3 regions of the Variovorax sp. Soil_C_33 genome follow, and region 3 is predicted to be linked to each of the others. Evidence: predicted binding sites of a transcription regulator. Region 3 holds the regulator's gene; each other region holds the start of a gene.

The links. Region 3 encodes FNR, which switches genes on or off when oxygen is low (the NO sensors DNR and NnrR bind a similar motif). Its sites were predicted from a motif close to TTGATNNNNATCAA; they were not measured.
Region 1: a site for FNR is predicted at 4,446-4,459, ahead of AC3A6B_RS27005 (universal stress protein). Genes of this name have one in related genera too.
Region 2: a site for FNR is predicted at 1,942-1,955, ahead of AC3A6B_RS26870 (TraR/DksA family transcriptional regulator). Genes of this name have one in related genera too.

What each region holds. Positions count from the first base shown of each region.
Region 1 is NZ_JBDGJK010000023.1:41,558-47,306, forward strand. It holds gene AC3A6B_RS26980 (universal stress protein) at 1-503, shown strand, start outside; gene AC3A6B_RS26985 (universal stress protein) at 546-1,100, shown strand; gene AC3A6B_RS26990 (hypothetical protein) at 1,194-1,403, shown strand; gene AC3A6B_RS26995 (bifunctional aminoglycoside phosphotransferase/ATP-binding protein) at 1,494-3,047, opposite strand; gene AC3A6B_RS27000 (hypothetical protein) at 3,103-3,510, opposite strand; gene AC3A6B_RS27005 (universal stress protein) at 3,882-4,382, opposite strand; gene AC3A6B_RS27010 (universal stress protein) at 4,489-5,331, opposite strand; gene AC3A6B_RS27015 (hypothetical protein) at 5,592-5,749, shown strand, end outside.
Region 2 is NZ_JBDGJK010000023.1:19,112-24,860, reverse strand. It holds gene AC3A6B_RS26880 (YitT family protein) at 1-732, shown strand, start outside; gene AC3A6B_RS26875 (bacteriohemerythrin) at 761-1,237, shown strand; gene AC3A6B_RS26870 (TraR/DksA family transcriptional regulator) at 1,524-1,880, opposite strand; gene AC3A6B_RS26865 (hypothetical protein) at 2,136-2,291, shown strand; gene AC3A6B_RS26860 (hemerythrin domain-containing protein) at 2,374-2,925, opposite strand; gene AC3A6B_RS26855 (nitroreductase family protein) at 2,922-3,479, opposite strand; partial or broken gene AC3A6B_RS26850 (adenosylcobalamin-dependent ribonucleoside-diphosphate reductase) at 3,670-4,476, opposite strand; gene AC3A6B_RS26845 (hypothetical protein) at 4,379-4,600, opposite strand; gene AC3A6B_RS26840 (hypothetical protein) at 4,774-4,977, shown strand; gene hemN (oxygen-independent coproporphyrinogen III oxidase) at 5,191-5,749, opposite strand, start outside.
Region 3 is NZ_JBDGJK010000015.1:33,580-39,328, reverse strand. It holds gene ccoO (cytochrome-c oxidase, cbb3-type subunit II) at 1-305, shown strand, start outside; gene AC3A6B_RS21725 (cbb3-type cytochrome oxidase subunit 3) at 316-453, shown strand; gene ccoP (cytochrome-c oxidase, cbb3-type subunit III) at 463-1,377, shown strand; gene ccoG (cytochrome c oxidase accessory protein CcoG) at 1,385-2,824, shown strand; gene AC3A6B_RS21710 (FixH family protein) at 2,845-3,120, shown strand; gene AC3A6B_RS21705 (hypothetical protein) at 3,126-3,371, shown strand; gene fnr (fumarate/nitrate reduction transcriptional regulator Fnr) at 3,352-4,068, opposite strand; gene AC3A6B_RS21695 (hypothetical protein) at 4,191-4,337, shown strand; gene AC3A6B_RS21690 (sulfite exporter TauE/SafE family protein) at 4,340-5,050, shown strand; gene AC3A6B_RS21685 (hypothetical protein) at 5,065-5,697, shown strand.

The sequences.
Region 1 (5,749 bases), on a different contig from region 3:
TTCCCATCGACGGCAGTCCGACATCTCGCCGCGGCCTGGACGAAGCCATTCGCGTCGCCAAACTCACGCACGGACGGCTGCGGCTGCTCCATGTGATCGACGAACTGTCCTTCGCCCTTGCCATGGACGCCTACGCCGGATATGCCGGCGACTGGCTGAACGTGCTGCGCGAGAACGGCAAGCGCCTCCTCGATGAGGCCGCGGCCACCACACAGGCCGCCGGCATCGAAGCCGACGAGGTGTTGTGCGACAGTTTTGCGGGCTCGGTCCACGAGGTGGTCAATGCCGAAGCCGCCAAGTGGCCCGCAGACTTGATCGTCCTCGGCACCCACGGCCGCCGCGGGGTTGGCCGCGCCGTCATGGGCAGTAGCGCGGAGCACATCCTGCGCTATGCCTGCGTGCCGGTTCTGCTGGTCCGTGCGCCGGAGAGCGAATCGAAGGCCGATGCGATTCAGGCGCCAACGCATGTCAGCTTGCCGACCGGCGCCCTGGCCTTCGAGTGACTGGCCGCGCGCGTCGCCTCACCATCACACGAAGGACGGGTCATGTATCAGCGCATTCTTGTTCCCATCGATAGCAGTCCGCCATCCAATCGTGGACTCGAGGAGGCCATCCGCGTCGCCAAGCTGACCGGTGGACGGCTTCGCCTGATCCCTGTGGTCGATGAGCTTTCCATGGAGCTTTACACCTCGGCCCGTGCGGGCGGGTGGCTGGATGCGCTGCGCGCCAGCGGCGAGCGGATCCTCGAAAGAGCCAAGGCCGATGCACTGGGAAACGGCGTCGAGGTCGACACCGTGCTGCACAGCGACTTCTCCGGCCCGCTCGACCAAAAGGTGGCGTCCGAAGCAAGGAGATGGCCCGCAGACCTGATCGTCCTCGGCACTCATGGCCCGAGGAATCGGGCGCTGGATGTTGGGCAGCGATGCGCAGCGCATTCTGCGCACCTCGACGGCGCCCGTCCTGCTGGTGCGTGCGCAGGAGATCGATTCGTCGGCAGCGCGGGACCCGAATCGGGAACTTGCGGGCCGCTCGCCCGCCGCGGCGTTCGAATCGTGAGACGCGCGGTTCACGCAATGTTTCCTACGGATGCACTGCGTTGACGGTACCGTTAAGCGGGCGATCTAGATTGAGGCCGTGCCGGATCGCTTGTCTACCCTCTTCCAGCAGCAGCGAGGCGCACCAAGGAGAATGTGATGAACGCCTCGCATGCATCCAGCGGCTACGAACTGCGCTTCCAGCCACTCTTCGCCGGCCGACGCGCCTACGCCTTTCCGTGCGACCCGACAGGCCATGTGGACATGGATTCGCTCGGCGAGCGAATGCTGAACAACTATCTCTATGCGCGCGCCATGATCGGACGCGAACTTTCGTGGCCGGACGTGATTCCGAGCCTTCCAAACTGAGCGCCACCGCCAGCGGGAACTGGCGCCCCAGCCTCTCCACGCCGAATGAGAGTCCGGTACACCCCGACTCCGGTGCGCCGCCGGCTTGACTCATGGGGACAGCGCAAGCCAACGCGCGCTCAGTGCGACCGTATCCACCGGCTCGTCCGTGATGACCTCAAGCGCGAGAGCACACTCGCCCGGATCCAGTGGCTCGTGGGTGGCGAGCTGCCGCTCCAGCACGGCCAGGGTCGCCTCCGACGCATCGCGTCCCTCGGCTTCACGCGCCACCACCCGCCGCCGCAGCTGCGTATCGGCCGCGCGGCAACGAAGAATCGAAAACGGCACACGCAGCTCAGCCGCCAGCGCCCGGAACGCCAGCCGCTCGTCGCGACGCAGGAAGGCCGCGTCGACGATCACCGGGTAGCCGGCCTGCAGCGCTGCGCGCGCGCACTCGGCCAGCCGGGCCAAGGTGCGCCGCGTCGCATCCTGCGTGTAGATCTCGGCACCCTGCTCGGCTGAACGTTGCTGCGCCCCGAGCCCGAAGAGGCGTTTGCGCTCGACATCTGACCGGATGCGGATCGCGCCGGCGGCCGCGAGCAGCGCCGCGGCCATGGTCGACTTTCCCGAGCCCGACAGCCCGTGCGTGATCATCAGGCGCGGCGCGGCGCCTGAGGTCTGCTGTTCCGCACAGGCCAGGTAGTCCGGCTCGAGAGGCGGCGCAGCATCAGCGCCGGCGCGCACACGCAGCCGGCCGACCAGCGCACGCACCAGGGCTCTATACACCTCGTAGAAGCGCAACACCGGCACACCGGCGTAGTCGCCGCTGTGCTGCAGGTACGCGTCGAGAAAGCGGAACGCGAGATCCTTTCGACCATGCGCCTTGAGGTCCATCGTGAGGAAGGCGACGTCGCTCATCACGTCGATCCAACGCAGAGCAGGATCGAATTCGATGCAGTCGAAGGCGGTCAGGTGGTCATCGACCAGCACCACATTGGCCAGATGAAGATCGCCGTGGCATTCGCGCACCGCACCGCTGCGCTGCCGCGCAAACCAGGCCGTGCGCAACGCCTTCCTTTGCTCGAAAATCCATGCCTGCAGATTCCTTGTGCGCTTCGCGCCATCATCGGCGCGCAGACGTGCCAAGGCATCGACTGCCGAGCGCCCCACCCGGGTCGGAGCACCGAACGCGGACGCCGGCGCCGCAACCTGTGCCTGGGCGTGGAAGGCGGCCAGCCGCTGCGCAAACTGTTCAAGACGGCCATCCGCCAGCCGCCCGGCCGGCAGCAAGCGTTGCAGCAATGCATCCTCGGGAAAGCGCCGCATGCAGACGACGAAGTCGATGGCTTCGCCTTCACCCAGGCGCGGAGCCTGCCTGGTGCCGGTCACCGGCACCACGCCGAGGTACAGCGAAGGCGCAAGCCGCCGGTTGAGGCGCACTTCCTCCTCGCAATAATGCTTGCGTGCCGCGAGCGTGCTGAAGTCGAGGAAACCCAAGGAGACAGGCCTTTTCAGCTTGTAGGCCACCTGCGCGGTCAGCAGCACCCAGGAGATGTGGGTCTCCACCAGCGCGACCGCTTGGCCGGTGTCCGACCGCAGGCGATCGCGCAGGGCCGTCACCAGCGTACGGTCTGCCGCGACGGCCGCGGAATCCGTCAACTTCATGCCCACAGTCTCCATGGCCTGGGTCCACTCGTTCCGAGCGCGGGATCGGACGAGACTACTTCGCCTTGCGCTTCTTGCCGCGTCTGGCCTTCTCCTTGACCTGCTGCTGGTTGGCCTTGTGCAACAACTGCTTCTTGAACTCCCCGACCGCCGACCGGTCATGCGCGTAGCTGACGACTCGGTAGACATGGCGGGCGACGTTGCCGCTTCCCACATTGCAGACCACCGTGTCATTCTCGCCGTCGAAATCGGGGGCCTCCTGGCCGAGCCAGTCGTGGTTTTCTATGGTGGTTTCGATGCGGCAATCGGCCGGCAGCCCGATGCCCATCCTCCTGAGAAACTCCCGCGGCCTGCCGAGATAGGCCTTGAATTCCAGGGGCGTGCACTCCCAGAAATGGGCATTGAAGGGTTCTGCCCGAAGGATCTTGGACCGGGCGGAGAAATCGACGATCTTTGTGGGCATGCTCAGACTCCTGGACGGCGTGGAGGAACAAGACGGAGGCGGTCGCCCCGATGACAAGCTGTTAGCTCAACGTCGACGCGGGAAAGTCTCATCGCCCAGTTTCTGCGCAACACCGGATGGCAGGCTTGACGCGCATCAAGATCCACATCGATCGCGACTACGCCGCATCGGGCTCGTCGCATCAGGCTGGCCGCTTGAGGCAGCCAGATTCTCGACCGTCGTTGCCAGCCGCTGCGCTACCCGCCACCCCGCCAGGCCAGTCTGAGGGCCATCACCGCGCGCAAGGCCGGCATTGCGCGGAATGCAGCTGCGCGTTGTCCATCGCAACACCTGGGCGCCCCCCGAGCGCTGGCTAGCGCAGCAGCCTCGCCTCACACCTGGGCCGTCGCGGGCGCTGACGCTGCGCGGCTTGGTTCGGCATCTGGCTGATGGGCGTTGACCACCAGTACGGGGACCGGTGAGATGCGCAGGACCTGTTCCGCATCGCTGCCCAGCAGCACGCGCCCGACGCCATGGCGACCGTGCGTGCCGATCACGATGAGCTCGGCGTTCCACGCCCTCGCCTGCTCGACGACGAGTTCCGATACGCGACCCGCAAGCGAGGTGAAAAGCACCGTTTCCGCCTTGATCCCGGCGCGCTCCGCAAGCTCCCTCCCCTGCCGGAGAACCTGCTCGCCGGCTGCTTCCATCAACGGGACCACGTCCGAACTGTAGACCGCGAAGGTCTCGAAGCCGGTCACATACTTCAATTCGTCCACGACGTGCACGAGCCTCAGTGTCGCGCCCGTGAGCTTGGCCAGGCGAAGAGCCTCATCCAGGCCACGCAGAGAGGTCGGGCTGCCATCGACGGGAACCAGAATACGTTGGTACATGACTATCCTTCGAGTGAGACGGTAAAAGTTCGCTCAATTTCAGCGGCCGGAGGCCCTTCGACCTTGCTGCACGTCAACTCAGGGCGCGTTGCCGCACGCGCCTAGTTCAATGCGCCATCAAGACCGGAAAGGTCATGTGCGCGAGGATCTGCTGCGTGACGCCGCCAAGCACCACCTCGCGCAGGCGCGAGTGCTCATAGCCGCCCATCACCATCAGGTCGGCGCCGAGATCGCAGGCCCGCGAAAGCAGCGCGGCTGCGATGTCGATCTCGATCACGTCCTCCTCGGCCGTTGCTTTGACGCCGTGCCGCTGGAGCCACTGGAGTGTTTCGGCAACAAGCAATCGCGCCGGCTCGTGAGGCTGACCGAGTCTGCGGCAGAAAACGAGCTTCACCTGGCGCGCCTTGGCCAGCAGCGGCAACGCAGCGCGCATCGCCACCCCCGACGCGCGGGATCCATCCCACGCGACGAACACGTTCCTCGCTTCCGGCTGGGCGATTCCCGCGTAGGGAACGACCAGCACAGGACGGCCGGCCTGCAGCATCACGCGCGGCACGAGGCCGTGCGCCGGTGTGTCCGACCTCGCCGAGCGATCCTCCTGGCCTAGCACAATCAGGTCGCTCGAGCGACCATGCTGCACGATGGCATCGACTGCCGTCCCATCGGTCAGTCGAATCTCGTGCGACACGGGATTCGGCCCGGACACCCGGACCTTGAAACTTTCACTGATCGCTTCCGCGCGCCGGCGCAGATGGTCCGCCGATTCGGCGATGAAGTCGGTGACACCCGTCGGGATCGCATCCGCGGGAATGACGCCGTCATACAAACCCGTCGGCACGAGGCCTATCAGGTGACTGCCGTGCGCCCTGGCGAGCCCCGCCGCGAGCGCGACGCGGGCGGAACACCTGTCCGTGTGGTCCAGGTGAACCAGGATGGTCTTGAAGTCCATAGGTCATCCTTTCGAAGAAGTTCGCATCCTCGACCACCTCACCTCCAATCAACTTGACGGCGATCAAATGCGCAGCACGCCCAGATCGATGGCTCGAACACTGGAAGCTTGATCCAGCGCAACAACCTGCGCGCCACAACGATGGAATATGTCAAGCATTCGGGGCGAAACAGGAAGGCGCCCATGTCGCTCACTCGACATGACAGCCGAACCCTCCCTTTTGTTCGCTCCTTGGCTTCAAGACTGAAGGAGACCCAGCGATGTGCATGAATCTCTTGGGGAAGCTCGCCGGGGCGAAGCTCCCCCTCACCATTTCCGACAAAGCCCTGATTGACCGGTTGCGGGTGCTTGACGCCATGGGATACGTCAAGGCATTCATTCCAGCCGTCCACGTCGATTGCGACAACTGCGCGCGCCA
Region 2 (5,749 bases), on a different contig from region 3:
TTGATGAGCTATGCGACAGGCTGGCCGCTCGGCTGGACCTTGCTCATCGTGAACCTGCCGTTCATCGCATTCGCCTGGCGCGTATTCGGAGTGCGATTCACCTGGAAAACCATCATCGTCGTCGCCAGTTTGTCGCTCGGCGTCGAAGGAATGGGCAGAGCTCTCAGCGTGCACTCGGCGCACCCGTTGTTCGCAGCGATTGTCGGGGGCTTGCTGATCGGTGTCGGTTTGCTCGTGCTGTTCCGTCATGGTGCCAGCCTGGGTGGATTTGGCGTGCTGGCACTGTTTCTGCAGCGGCGGCGTGGCTGGAGCGCTGGAGCGGTGCAAATGGCGTGCGACGCCGCGATCGTTGCTGCCGCATTCACTCTCGTCGAACCGAGCCGTGTCGCCTACTCCATCGTGTCGGCCGTGATGGTGAATCTGGTTCTGGTGTGGAATCATCGACCGGGCCAACAAGGTCTGCCGCCACGGAGCTCACCCGCGCCACGCGAAGCGCCGTTCGGCCAGGCTCATGTGGACAAGGCTCACGCCGCCGGTGAGGCGGCCGAGACCAGCATGCGCCATCACCTGGCGCAGGACCGACCGCCCGGCTCGGGCAACCGGCCCTACCGAGCTGCCAGCCCTCGAGCACGGAGGTCGTTGAGAGGTGTTGCAGGTCATGCAGGTGATTTGGGCGAATCGATTGATCGGTCGTTGAGCCATATCAAGGGGCCACTCGCCAAGCGCCGATAGCCTTGTGTCTTTCTACTAAGGAGATCACATGGCTGCCCTGGACCGATCCGGCGCATTCTTGCTCGACTTGCCCTTCATGGACCAGGCCCGCAAGGAGTTCATCGCGCTCCTGGACTTGGTGGACGAGGCCGACAACACCCAGCTGCCGTCAGCCTGGCGCAACCTGGTCGAGTGTGCCGCGGAGCACTTCGCGCGCGAGGACATCTGGATGCGGACGACCGGCTATGCATCGCACAAGGATCACGCGATCCAGCACCGCGTTGTGCTCTCGGTGATGCGCGAAGGTGTGCTGCAGGCCGAGGAGGGTCGACTGTTGCAGGTGCGAGATATGGCGCGTCAGCTGAGAGACTGGTATGCGAAGCATGTGCAGACAATGGACGCTGCGCTCGCCCTCCATCTGCGCAGTGCGCGGTTCGTGCCGGCGAAGGCCGACGTGCAGGCGCAGATCACGCCCCCCGTGTGGTCGGCCTTGCGTGCAGCGGTGGAGCACGCTTCCTCGCCCTGAGCGCTAGATGGCGGTCCCGGGCAGCTGCAGGCCGCCGCGGCCGGTGAGGCGTGCAGTGATCGCCGCCTTCAGCGGTGGCAGATGCTGGGCGCCGCGAAGGATCAGCTGCCGTCCCTGCTGCATTCAGTTTCCTCCCTGGATGAGGAGCCGAATTGTGGACGGAGCAACAGCGCTCGCCTTGACGGAGGTCAAGGGTTGGCGAGACGGGCCTTGGCGCCCGAAGGTCAACATGTGGCGCGTCAGATCGAGCGCCGTGGGCGATGGGGCGGCGGCAATGCTCCAGCGTTCAGCGGGGCAGCGTGAACTGACAGGCGTGGCACCGGATGGCCGCCGGTTCGATCAGCATGCGTTCGCGCGCGATGACGCGCTCGCAATCGAGGCAGAGCGCGTAGCGCCCCAGCGAGATGCGTTGGAGCGCCTGTTCGATATCCTGCAGCGATGGCCGACGAACTTTGACGGCAGCGAAGGGCGTGACATCGTGGACTTCCCCAGCCGACGAAGGGCAGGGCCCGGAGCCCTGCGCGGCTGGCCCGTGCGCAGGACGCTCGCCGTTCAGCTGGGCGCGCTCGCTGAGCGCCCACCGCTTCATGATGTCCAGACGCTCGATGAAGGACTGCAGATCTTCCGGCTTTATGTGGTTCATGGTGGTGGTCCGGGATGAGGTTGACGGGCCGCCAGTATCCGGAGGTCCATCCGCACGGGATTTGATCCGCGTCAACTTCCGCGTCGCCCCCCGAAACTGCGCGCAGCTGCCAGCTTTGAGTCCCCCAACCGCCTGTCGGCAGCAAGGCGGCGTTAATGGAAGTGATCGTTGCGCCTACAGCGCGCGCACTTGCGGCAGGTCAAGTCCATCCGATCGGCCGTGTGTCACGCGCAACTCGATACCGGAGAGACTGCCATGACCCACATCACGTCAAGGATCATTCGCGAGGAACACTCGGCCCTGGCGGCCATGCTGCGTTCCATGCTTTTGCTGCTCTTGCAGCACCGCAACCAGGGCACGCTTGCGCAGACTTTGAGTCATTCTGCGTGGGCTTCACCGTTGACTTGTTGATCCCGAACAACCTTCCATGGCTTGACGGGCATCGAGGGGGGCGCCTCGCGCGGCAGGGCGATCGAGCCCACTGTCGCTGCCGTCAGGAGGCCGCACCGCGGCGACGCCGCATCTCCGCGCCCATCGCGTCGCGCGCGCAATCGTCGAGCAGCGCGGCCGCAGCCGGATAGGCGAGCTGCTCTTCGGCTTCGATGTGAGCTCCATAAAGGCGCGTGAATGCATCGATCTGCGCTGCGCTGTCCGCCGGGATCGCCTGGATCTCTGCACGCTGGAGCTGTTCGAGGATCGCGCGCACCGTGCGCCAGCGCGCCTCCATCTGAAGATGGTCCTGCTGCAGGCGCGCGACCAGCGCGAGCATGGAAGGATCGCCGCGCCCGGCCAGGGTCGGGAACACGTGATTCTCCTCGTCGAGATGGTGCTGCGGCGCGGCCATATCGAAGTAGCGCATGACGTCGCGGGCGGCCTGCCGTGCCTGTGCATCTGCACCGTGACGCGCGACATGGGCGCGCAGCCGAGCGAGGAGCCCGAGCGTGCGCTGCATGCGCTCGTGGCAGGCTTCCATCATCTCGAAGGGTTGCTCGAATCCGGCCGCTGGCGATGCGATGAGAGAGGCCAGGCGCGAAGAGCGGGTCATGGCGCGGGGACCAGTTCGGAAACATAGCGCTCAAGGTCCGGCCGCGCCGCACCGGCAACGTGGGCCAGGACGGTACCCACGCTGATGAAGCACAGCGGTTCCTCTTGGGGGTCCAGAGCGAACAGCGCGCGCAGTCCGGCGGATTGCAGCGCCTTGCCGGAGGTCAGTGCCGAGCCGTAGCCGAGGACCGTCGCGGTCAGAAGCATGTTCTGGATGGCGCATCCGGCCGACACGATCCTCTCGGCGGCCGGAATCTCCTCGTTGTCGGGGCCCAGCCGCACGATCGCCAGCATCAGGACCGGAGCGCGAAAGGCCTTCTCGCGCGCCATGCCCCGCTCGTCAGGCGTGGCTTGCTGCAGGGACTGCGCGAATACATCAGCGAGGCGCCCGCGTTGCGGCGGCGGCACGACGACAAAGCGCCACGGAACCAGGCCGCCGTGATCCGGGGCCGCGGCCGCGGCGCCGAGGATCTGCTCGAGTTCGGACCGCTCAGGTCCCGGCGTGCCAAGCCGCTTGGGCAGCACTGTGCGGCGCGTGTGCAGGAGTGCTGCCAACTGCCGTTCAGTGACAGGCGGATCGGCCAGGACGGCCGTCGTAGCGCAGGCGTCCGTATCAGGAGGCATGTCGAATTCCCCAAATGAGCATGAGAGCGGTCCGCAAGAGGGCGGGGTCAGCATGGTCCGCCCGAGCCGGAAGGTCAAGATGGCGGAAACACGCAGCAGCGTCGCGGCCGCCGGGCCGGATTCATCCGCAACTCCCGAGGTGCCCGCACTGGGTGCAGTAGTCGCAACCGTCCTTTCGGATCATGGCGTGGGCGCCGCATTCCGGGCACTTGGCGCCCATCAAGGCTGGGGAGGCAGCACCCGTCGGGGTCGAAACGTCCGGTGCCGTCGGCGCGGAGCCGCTTCGCTTGGCGATCAACTTCTGAATCGCGTACGCGATGGCACCGACTTCGGAGTCGTGCCACATGGGCACCTGGCTACCGTCGGCCTTCACGTGATGGCCCAGATGCACGGGACCACGGTCCCATGCCACCTTGCGCATGTCGGCGAGCGCGCGTTCGAGAAAGCCCCGCGCGCGGCCAGCGACAGCAGCCGCATGCTCGCGGTGATCCACTGCTGCGATTCGCCGCTCTGGCCGACGGGCATGAAGAATTCGATGGCCCGTTCCCGCCCGTCGGCCAGGGGCAGGAAGGACACCACCAAATAGAGCGTCTGCCGGCCCTGCTGTGTCCAGTACTCGATCTTCTCCGCGCTGGCATTCAAGGCACCCGTCGGACGGCTCTCGATCATCGCGCGAATCGAGTCGGCCGCGGCGTTGTCCGCGCGAGGGCGCGCCCTCGCGCGCTGTCGGCGCGACATCCAGCACCGACCCCAGGATGCTGTTGGGTCGGTAGGTGGCCAGTCCATTCAGGTTGGCTGTCCAGGCGTGCTGGTAGAGTCTCTAGAAGTCCTCATAGGGGCAATCGACCGGCACGTTGACCGTCTTTGAGATGGCGGTGTCGACGAAGGGCTGCACCGCTTCCATCATGGCCAGATGGCCGGCCGCGGGAGGACCGGTCGAACACGTCGATGTAGCTGCACGGGCCTGAGGCCAGCGAAGCGGTGGCACGCACCTCCGCGCCGCGTGGTCGGATACGGGAAAAGTCATAGCCGACGCCGCCGCCACGGCGCATGGTCTCAGCGGCCTCGCGCAATGCCTCGTAGATGCCGGCGTAGCCGGCTTCATCCTGGCCTTGAATGCAGTCACTCATGATGCGCCCGGCCCCGATGGCCCCTGCGCGCAGGTTGGCGAGGAAGCGCGCCTGCCACTGGGCGCGTTCCCCTTCGGCCTCGACCGACACCAGCCGTGCGCGACGCGCGCAAACAGGTCCTCGGCCTCCTGCTCTCCGGGCTTGAGGTAATTTTCCATCAGCACGTCGCGGCTGATGGGCTGCACCGGCAGCAACGAACTCAAACCAACGTCATCACGCTTCATACGACGAACTTCTTGGATTTGGCGCTCGAACGGCACGAGCCGGCGCCCTGGTCGAACAAGCGGTGCGCGTCGTGAGCGCTTGAGCGGGCATCGCCGCGCGCGGCGGGCTGCTGCGAAAGGGTTGGGCTGGCTATGCTTGTGTGCTGTGCACGATGGTCTCTCCTGAAGGGTGCTTGAGCTTGGGGATCAGACGCCTCGAGCTGCCCGTGAACCATGTCCAGTGAGAGAAAGCTGGGCGTCGACGATTGCGAGTTGCAGTTGAGGCCACGGGGAGATGCGGCGAAGTGGCTAGATGATTCGGGAGAAGCGAGCGCGCTTGCGATCCGTTTGCAGATAGCGGTCAAAGACCATCGCCACGGCACGTACGAAGAACCAGCCTTTGTCGGTGACCGTCAGATCGCGGTCCGTGAGGCAAATCAGGCCGTCCGCCTCCAGCTGGCCGAGGGCGGTCAGTTCGGACGCGAAGTAGTCACGGAAGGTGATCAGGTGGGCGATGTCGATCGACTCGAAGTCGACGTGGCCCTGGCACATGATGGCCATGATCACCGCGCGGCGCAGCACGTCGTCGCGCGACAGCGCGAGCCCGCGCACCACCGGCAGCCGTCCCTGGTTGAGGTGGTCGTAGTACTCCTCCAGGGTCTTTGCGTTCTGGCTGTAGGTGCCGCCAACCCTTCCGATTGCCGATACGCCAAGGGCGACAAGGTCGCAGTCCGGCTGCGTGCTGTAGCCCTGGAAATTGCGGTGCAGCCGACCTTGGCGTTTCGCGACAGCCAGGCTGTCGTCCGGCAACGCGAAGTGGTCCATGCCGATGTAGACATAGCCAGCGGAGGTGAGGGCGGCGATGGAG
Region 3 (5,749 bases):
GGGGCAGCAAGCGCACCGGCCCTGATCTGCAGCGCGTCGGCGGCAAGTACAGCGACGAGTGGCACCGCATCCACCTGAATAACCCCCGCGACCTGGTTCCCGAGTCGAACATGCCGGCCTACGCCTGGCTCGAGAAGGCGTCGCTCGATGGCGCCCAGGCCGTCTCGCACATGCGTGCCCTGCGCCGCGTGGGCGTGCCTTTCACCGATGAGCAGCTCGCCACTGCGGCGGCCGAGGTGAAGGGCAAGACCGAGATGGACGCGCTGGTGGCCTATCTGCAATCGCTCGGCCTCGCCGTTAAGTAAGAAGCACGCCATGGACATCACCACCTTGCGGATCGTGGCCACGCTGGCTTCCTTCGCCACCTTCATCGGCATCTTCGTATGGGCCTACTCGCGCCGCAACGCGAAACGGTTCGAGGGCGCAGCCCAGCTGCCGTTCGAACAGGACTGAGAGAACAACATGAGCGATTTCTTCAGCGACTTCTGGGCGAACTACGTGGCCCTTGCCACGCTCGGCAGCATCGTGCTGTGTGCGCTGCTGCTGTGGCTCGTTGCCCGCGCGAAGGTTCCGGGCGGGACCGATGGAACGACCGGACATGTCTGGGACGAGGACCTGCGCGAAGCCAACAACCCGATGCCGCGCTGGTGGGTCGGCCTCTTCGTGATCACGATCGTCTTTGGCCTGGCCTACCTGGTCGCCTACCCTGGTCTGGGCAGCTACAAGGGCGAGCTCGCATGGAGTACCGAGAACGAGTACGCGAAGGACCTTGCCAGGGCCACGCACGAACTCGAGCCCGTCTATGCCGCCTATGCGGCCATGCCGATCGAGCGCGTCGCGAGCGAACCCGCAGCGACTGCGATCGGGGAACGCCTGTTTCTCAACAACTGCGCGCAGTGCCACGGCTCGGACGCGCGCGGCAGCAAGGGCTTCCCGAACCTGGCCGACGGCGACTGGCTGCACGGCGGTGCGCCGGAGAAGATCAAGGAATCGATCACCCTGGGTCGCAAGGGCGTGATGCCGCCGATGGCCGAGGCGGTCGGCACCCCCGAGGATGTCAAGAACGTCGCCAACTATGTGCTGAGCCTTTCGGGCAGCCCGCACGATTCGGTCCGCGCCGGCCTGGGCAAGAGCAAGTTCAGCGCCTGCGCGGCCTGCCACGGCGTCGCGGGAACAGGCAATCCGGCGGTTGGCGCGCCCAGCCTTGTCGACAGAGTCTGGCTGCATGGATACGGCCAGGAGGCTATCGTCTCGATCATCAACACAGGCAGGACCAATCAGATGCCGGGGCAGCAGGGCCGACTGACCGAGGCCCAGATCCATGTGCTGGCCTCCTATGTCTGGGGCTTGTCGAACAAGCCTGGCGCTGCTCCCTAAGGCTGTCATGAAGGATGCCGCTTCCGCGTCGACCCCGGTGAGGCGTCGGGTGATCCCGATCGCCGCCGCCAAGGAAGGTGGCGGCCTGTTCGTCGCGCACCAGAAGGTCTACCCCCGCACGGTGCTCGGCGTCTTCGCGCGCTGGCGCTGGGCGATGGTGTTCCTGACGCAGCTCGTTTTCTATGGCCTGCCTTGGCTCGAATGGGGGCAGCGCCAGGCGGTGCTGTTCGACCTGGGCGCGCGGCGCTTCTACATCCTCGGGCTGGTGCTGTACCCGCAGGATCTGATCTACCTCACCGGGCTGCTGGTGATCTCGGCGCTGTCGCTCTTCCTCTTCACCGCGGTGGCGGGGCGGTTGTGGTGCGGCTATGCCTGTCCGCAGACCGTCTACACCGAGATCTTCATGTGGGTCGAGCACAAGATCGAAGGCAACCGCATCGCGCGCATGCGCCTGGACGAGGGCGATCTCTCGTTGGAGAAGCTGGTCAAGAAATGGTTCAAGCACATCGTGTGGCTCGGCATCGCACTGTGGACCGGCTTCACCTTCGTCGGCTACTTCACGCCGATTCGCGAGTTGAGCCTCGCGTTCCTGCAGACGCGCATGAGCTCGTGGGAGGTGTTCTGGGTCTTCTTCTACGGCTTTGCGACCTACGGCAATGCGGGTTTCATGCGCGAGCAGGTCTGTATGTACATGTGTCCCTATGCGCGCTTCCAGAGCGCCATGTTCGATCGCGACACGCTGATCGTGAGCTACGACAGCGAGCGTGGCGAACCCCGTGGGGTGCGTTCCAAGAGCAGCAACGCCCGGGCTCAGGGGCTTGGTGACTGCATCGATTGTTCGTTGTGCGTGCAGGTCTGCCCGACCGGCATCGATATCCGAAAGGGGCTTCAGTACGAGTGCATCGGCTGCGGCCTCTGTGTGGACGCCTGCAACACGGTAATGGACAAGATGGCCTCGCCGCGAGGTCTGATCCGCTACGCGACACAGAACGGCATGGCCGGCCATTGGACGCCCAGGCAGGTGCTGCGCCGCGTGCTGCGCCCACGGGTGCTGATCTACACGGGCTTGCTCGCTGCGCTGACGATGGGCGTGCTGGCGAGCCTGGTCGTGCGCATGCCGCTGAAGGTCGACGTGGTGCGCGACCGGGCCTCGCTCGCGCGCATCGTCGAGGGCGGCCAACTCGAGAACGTCTATCGGCTGCAGATCATGAACGCGACCGAGCAGGTGCAGCGCTACCGCATCGAAGCTACGGGACTGCAGGGCTTGAGCGTGTCGCCGCCTGAACCGGTCGAGGTCGGTTCGGCGCAATCGCGTTGGGTCGCGGTGCGCCTGCAGCTTCCCTATGGCAGTGCCACCGCGGGTTCCCACGTCGTGCACTTCGACGTGCGCTCGGCCGACGGCAGCGCGCAGGTGTCGGAGAAGGCGACCTTCCTGGTGCCTCGTTGAGTTCGCTGAAAGGAAACGAGATGAACGATCACGTGATGACTTCCCCGAAGAGCGACCCCTGGTGGCAGTTCCCGCTGCTGTGGATGGTGATGGCCGGGCCCGCCCTGGTCGTCGTCGCCAGCTTCGTGACGCTCTGGCTCGCCCTGCGCACGCCCGATCCGGTGGTGGCGCCGGACTACTACCGAAAAGGCATCGAGATCAACAAGCCACCGGTCGAGAAGAAGCTTATGCCCGCTCTGGCGGGGCGCAACCACGCGGCGACGCCTGACGCCGACCTGCCCGCACCCAAGCGCTGACGGCCATGAAGACGCGCGACTGGATGTCGATTCTCTGGCCCGCCTTCTTGCTGGCGAGCGTGGCCGAACTGCTGGTGTTCGCGCTGGTCGATCCGGGCGACCTTCACTGGCGCGGCGAGGCCGTCGGCCTGTCGCGCCATGCGGTCTACGCGGCCGGCTTCTTCGCCTTCTGGGTGCTGGCAACAGGGTCGAGCGCGTTGACGCTGCTTCTGACCAGGCCAGCCTCCGAGATCAACAACCCGGAGGATTGACGATGCGCCGCAGCGCCTCGGCGTCGACGATGCGAAGGTTGCGCTTCTCCACCTCGACGATGCCATCCTCCATGAACTTGGAGAGCGTCCGGCTCACCGTTTCGAGGGTGAGCCCGAGGTAGCTTCCGATCTCCTCGCGCGTCATGCGCAGCACGAACTCGGAGCGCGAGAAGCCGCGCGCATGCAGGCGCTGCACGAGGTTGAGCAGAAAGGCCGCGAGGCGCTCCTCGGCCCGCATGCTCCCCAGCAGCAGCATCACGCCGTGCTCGCGCACGATCTCGCGACTCATGATCTGATGCACGTGGCGCTGCAGCGCAGCGACCTCGCGCGAGAGTTCCTCGATACGGTGAAAGGGCATCACGCAGACCTCGGCATCCTCGAGCGCCACCGCGTCGCAGGTGTGCTGGTTGTTGACGATGCCGTCCAGGCCGATGATTTCGCCGGCCATCTGGAAACCGGTGACCTGGTCGCGCCCGTCCTCGGTCGCCACGCGGGTCTTGAAGACGCCCGTGCGGATCGCGTAGAGGGAGGTGAAGGGCTCGCCGTTGCGAAAGAGCGTCTCGCGGCGCCTGACCTTGCGCCTCGTGGCCACGATCTCGTCGATGCGTTTCAGCTCGCCCGGCTCCAGGCCCGCAGGCATGCACAGTTCGCGCAGGGTGCAGCTGGAGCAGGCGACCTTGATGTGTTCGGCTTTCATGATGGTGTCGGGGTTTGTGGCCATTCTGTGGTGCGGTGCACCGTGCGGGCTTGACGCACATCAAGGATGGCGGGTCGACCTGGCCGCATAGTGGGTCACCGCCCGCAGACTGACCGCCGCAAATGAACTCTCCTGCCGTCGCCCCCGCCGACTCATCGCTCGTTCTGCCGTCTGCCGACGCCAAAGCCAAGGTCGAGATGCTGTCGCGCTCGATCGCCGCTCTCACGGCGGCTGGTTGTGTCTACATCGGCATGGACCACTTCGTCTGACCATGCAGACCGCACTTGCCAGCACTGCGCTCCTGATGGGATTGATCGGCGGACCCCACTGCGTCGCGATGTGCGGTGCCGCCTGCTCCGGGGTGATCCGCATCGTTCGCGCGCCCGCGAGCGGCGCCGCGATGCTGGCGACCGATGCGCGAGATCCTTCCGTATCCGTGGTCTTCCACGCGGGCCGGATGGCCGGCTATGCGGCCGCCGGTGCGCTGGCCGCGGCGGCGGTGCAGAGCCTGGCCTTCGCGAGCGAACAGGTTGCGGCGTTGCGGCCTCTGTGGGTATTGCTTCACGTGTTCGTCCTCGCCTGGGGCCTGGGGCTTGCCGCCCTGGGGCGCCAACCGCTCTGGGCGCAAGGCATCGGGCGTACGCTCTCGATGCGCCTTCGCCCACTCACCGGTTCGCTCGGTGGATTGCTCGTGACCGGCGCGCTCTGGGTCTCCATGCCTTGTGGCCTGCTCTACTCGGCACTCATGCTCGCGAGCTTGGCCAACGGGCCGCTGCAAGGCGCCTGGGTCATGGCGCTCTTCGCCGCAGGTGGCACCGTGTCGCTGGTTCTTGCGCCCTGGCTGTGGCAGCGCCTGCGCCTGGGGGTCGGCATGGCGCGCAGGGAATGGGGGACCCGGATTGCGGGCGGACTGCTCGCAGCGGTGGCGCTGCAAGCGCTGTGGACCGATCTGAGTCATCAGATTGCGCTCTGGTGCCGTTAGAAAGGGGAGCATTAATGAACAATCGCGCCGTCACGCTCTTCGTCTTGTCGGCTGCGTGGATCGCGCTGGGAGTTCCCTGCGCCGCCCAGCAGGGCGCGGCGCCCCCGCCAGCGCAAGCACGGGCGCAACTCCCGGCGCAGACGCAGCGCTTGACGATGCATGACCGCGCGTACCAGGCGGCGCTCGATGCCGTTTCGGCAACGCGGAAGGCCTCACGGGACGGCGGTGCCGCGCTGGTGAAGGCCAGAAGCTATGCACGCTCGCCCTCCGATCGCAACGCGCAAGCGGCGCGCCGCGCGGCACGGAAGACCCAGTCGTCTGCGCACCACGCCTGGCAAACGGCGCTTGTGGCGGCCGCTCTCGCGACCAGCCGCGCCGAGATCGCGGCCCGGGAGGCGGCGCACGCAAGCGAGCAAGCCTCCATGGCCTGGACCCGGGCACTCGAACAATTCGAAGCAGCGTCCGAGCGAACCCCTGGGGCGAACAGGGCGGAGGCCAAGCGAGCCGCAGCAACGGCCTACGAGGCATTGGGGACTGCGCGCGAGGCCTTGCGTAGCTCGGCGAGGGTCAGCCACGGCGCTGCCGAAGCATCGTGGAGAGCGAGAAAGCAGGCGCTGCAAGGTGATTCGGCCGTGACCGCGCCTTGACGGCGGCCCCCCTTCAACGCAGTGCGAACGAGGCGGCCGCGCCAGGGACATC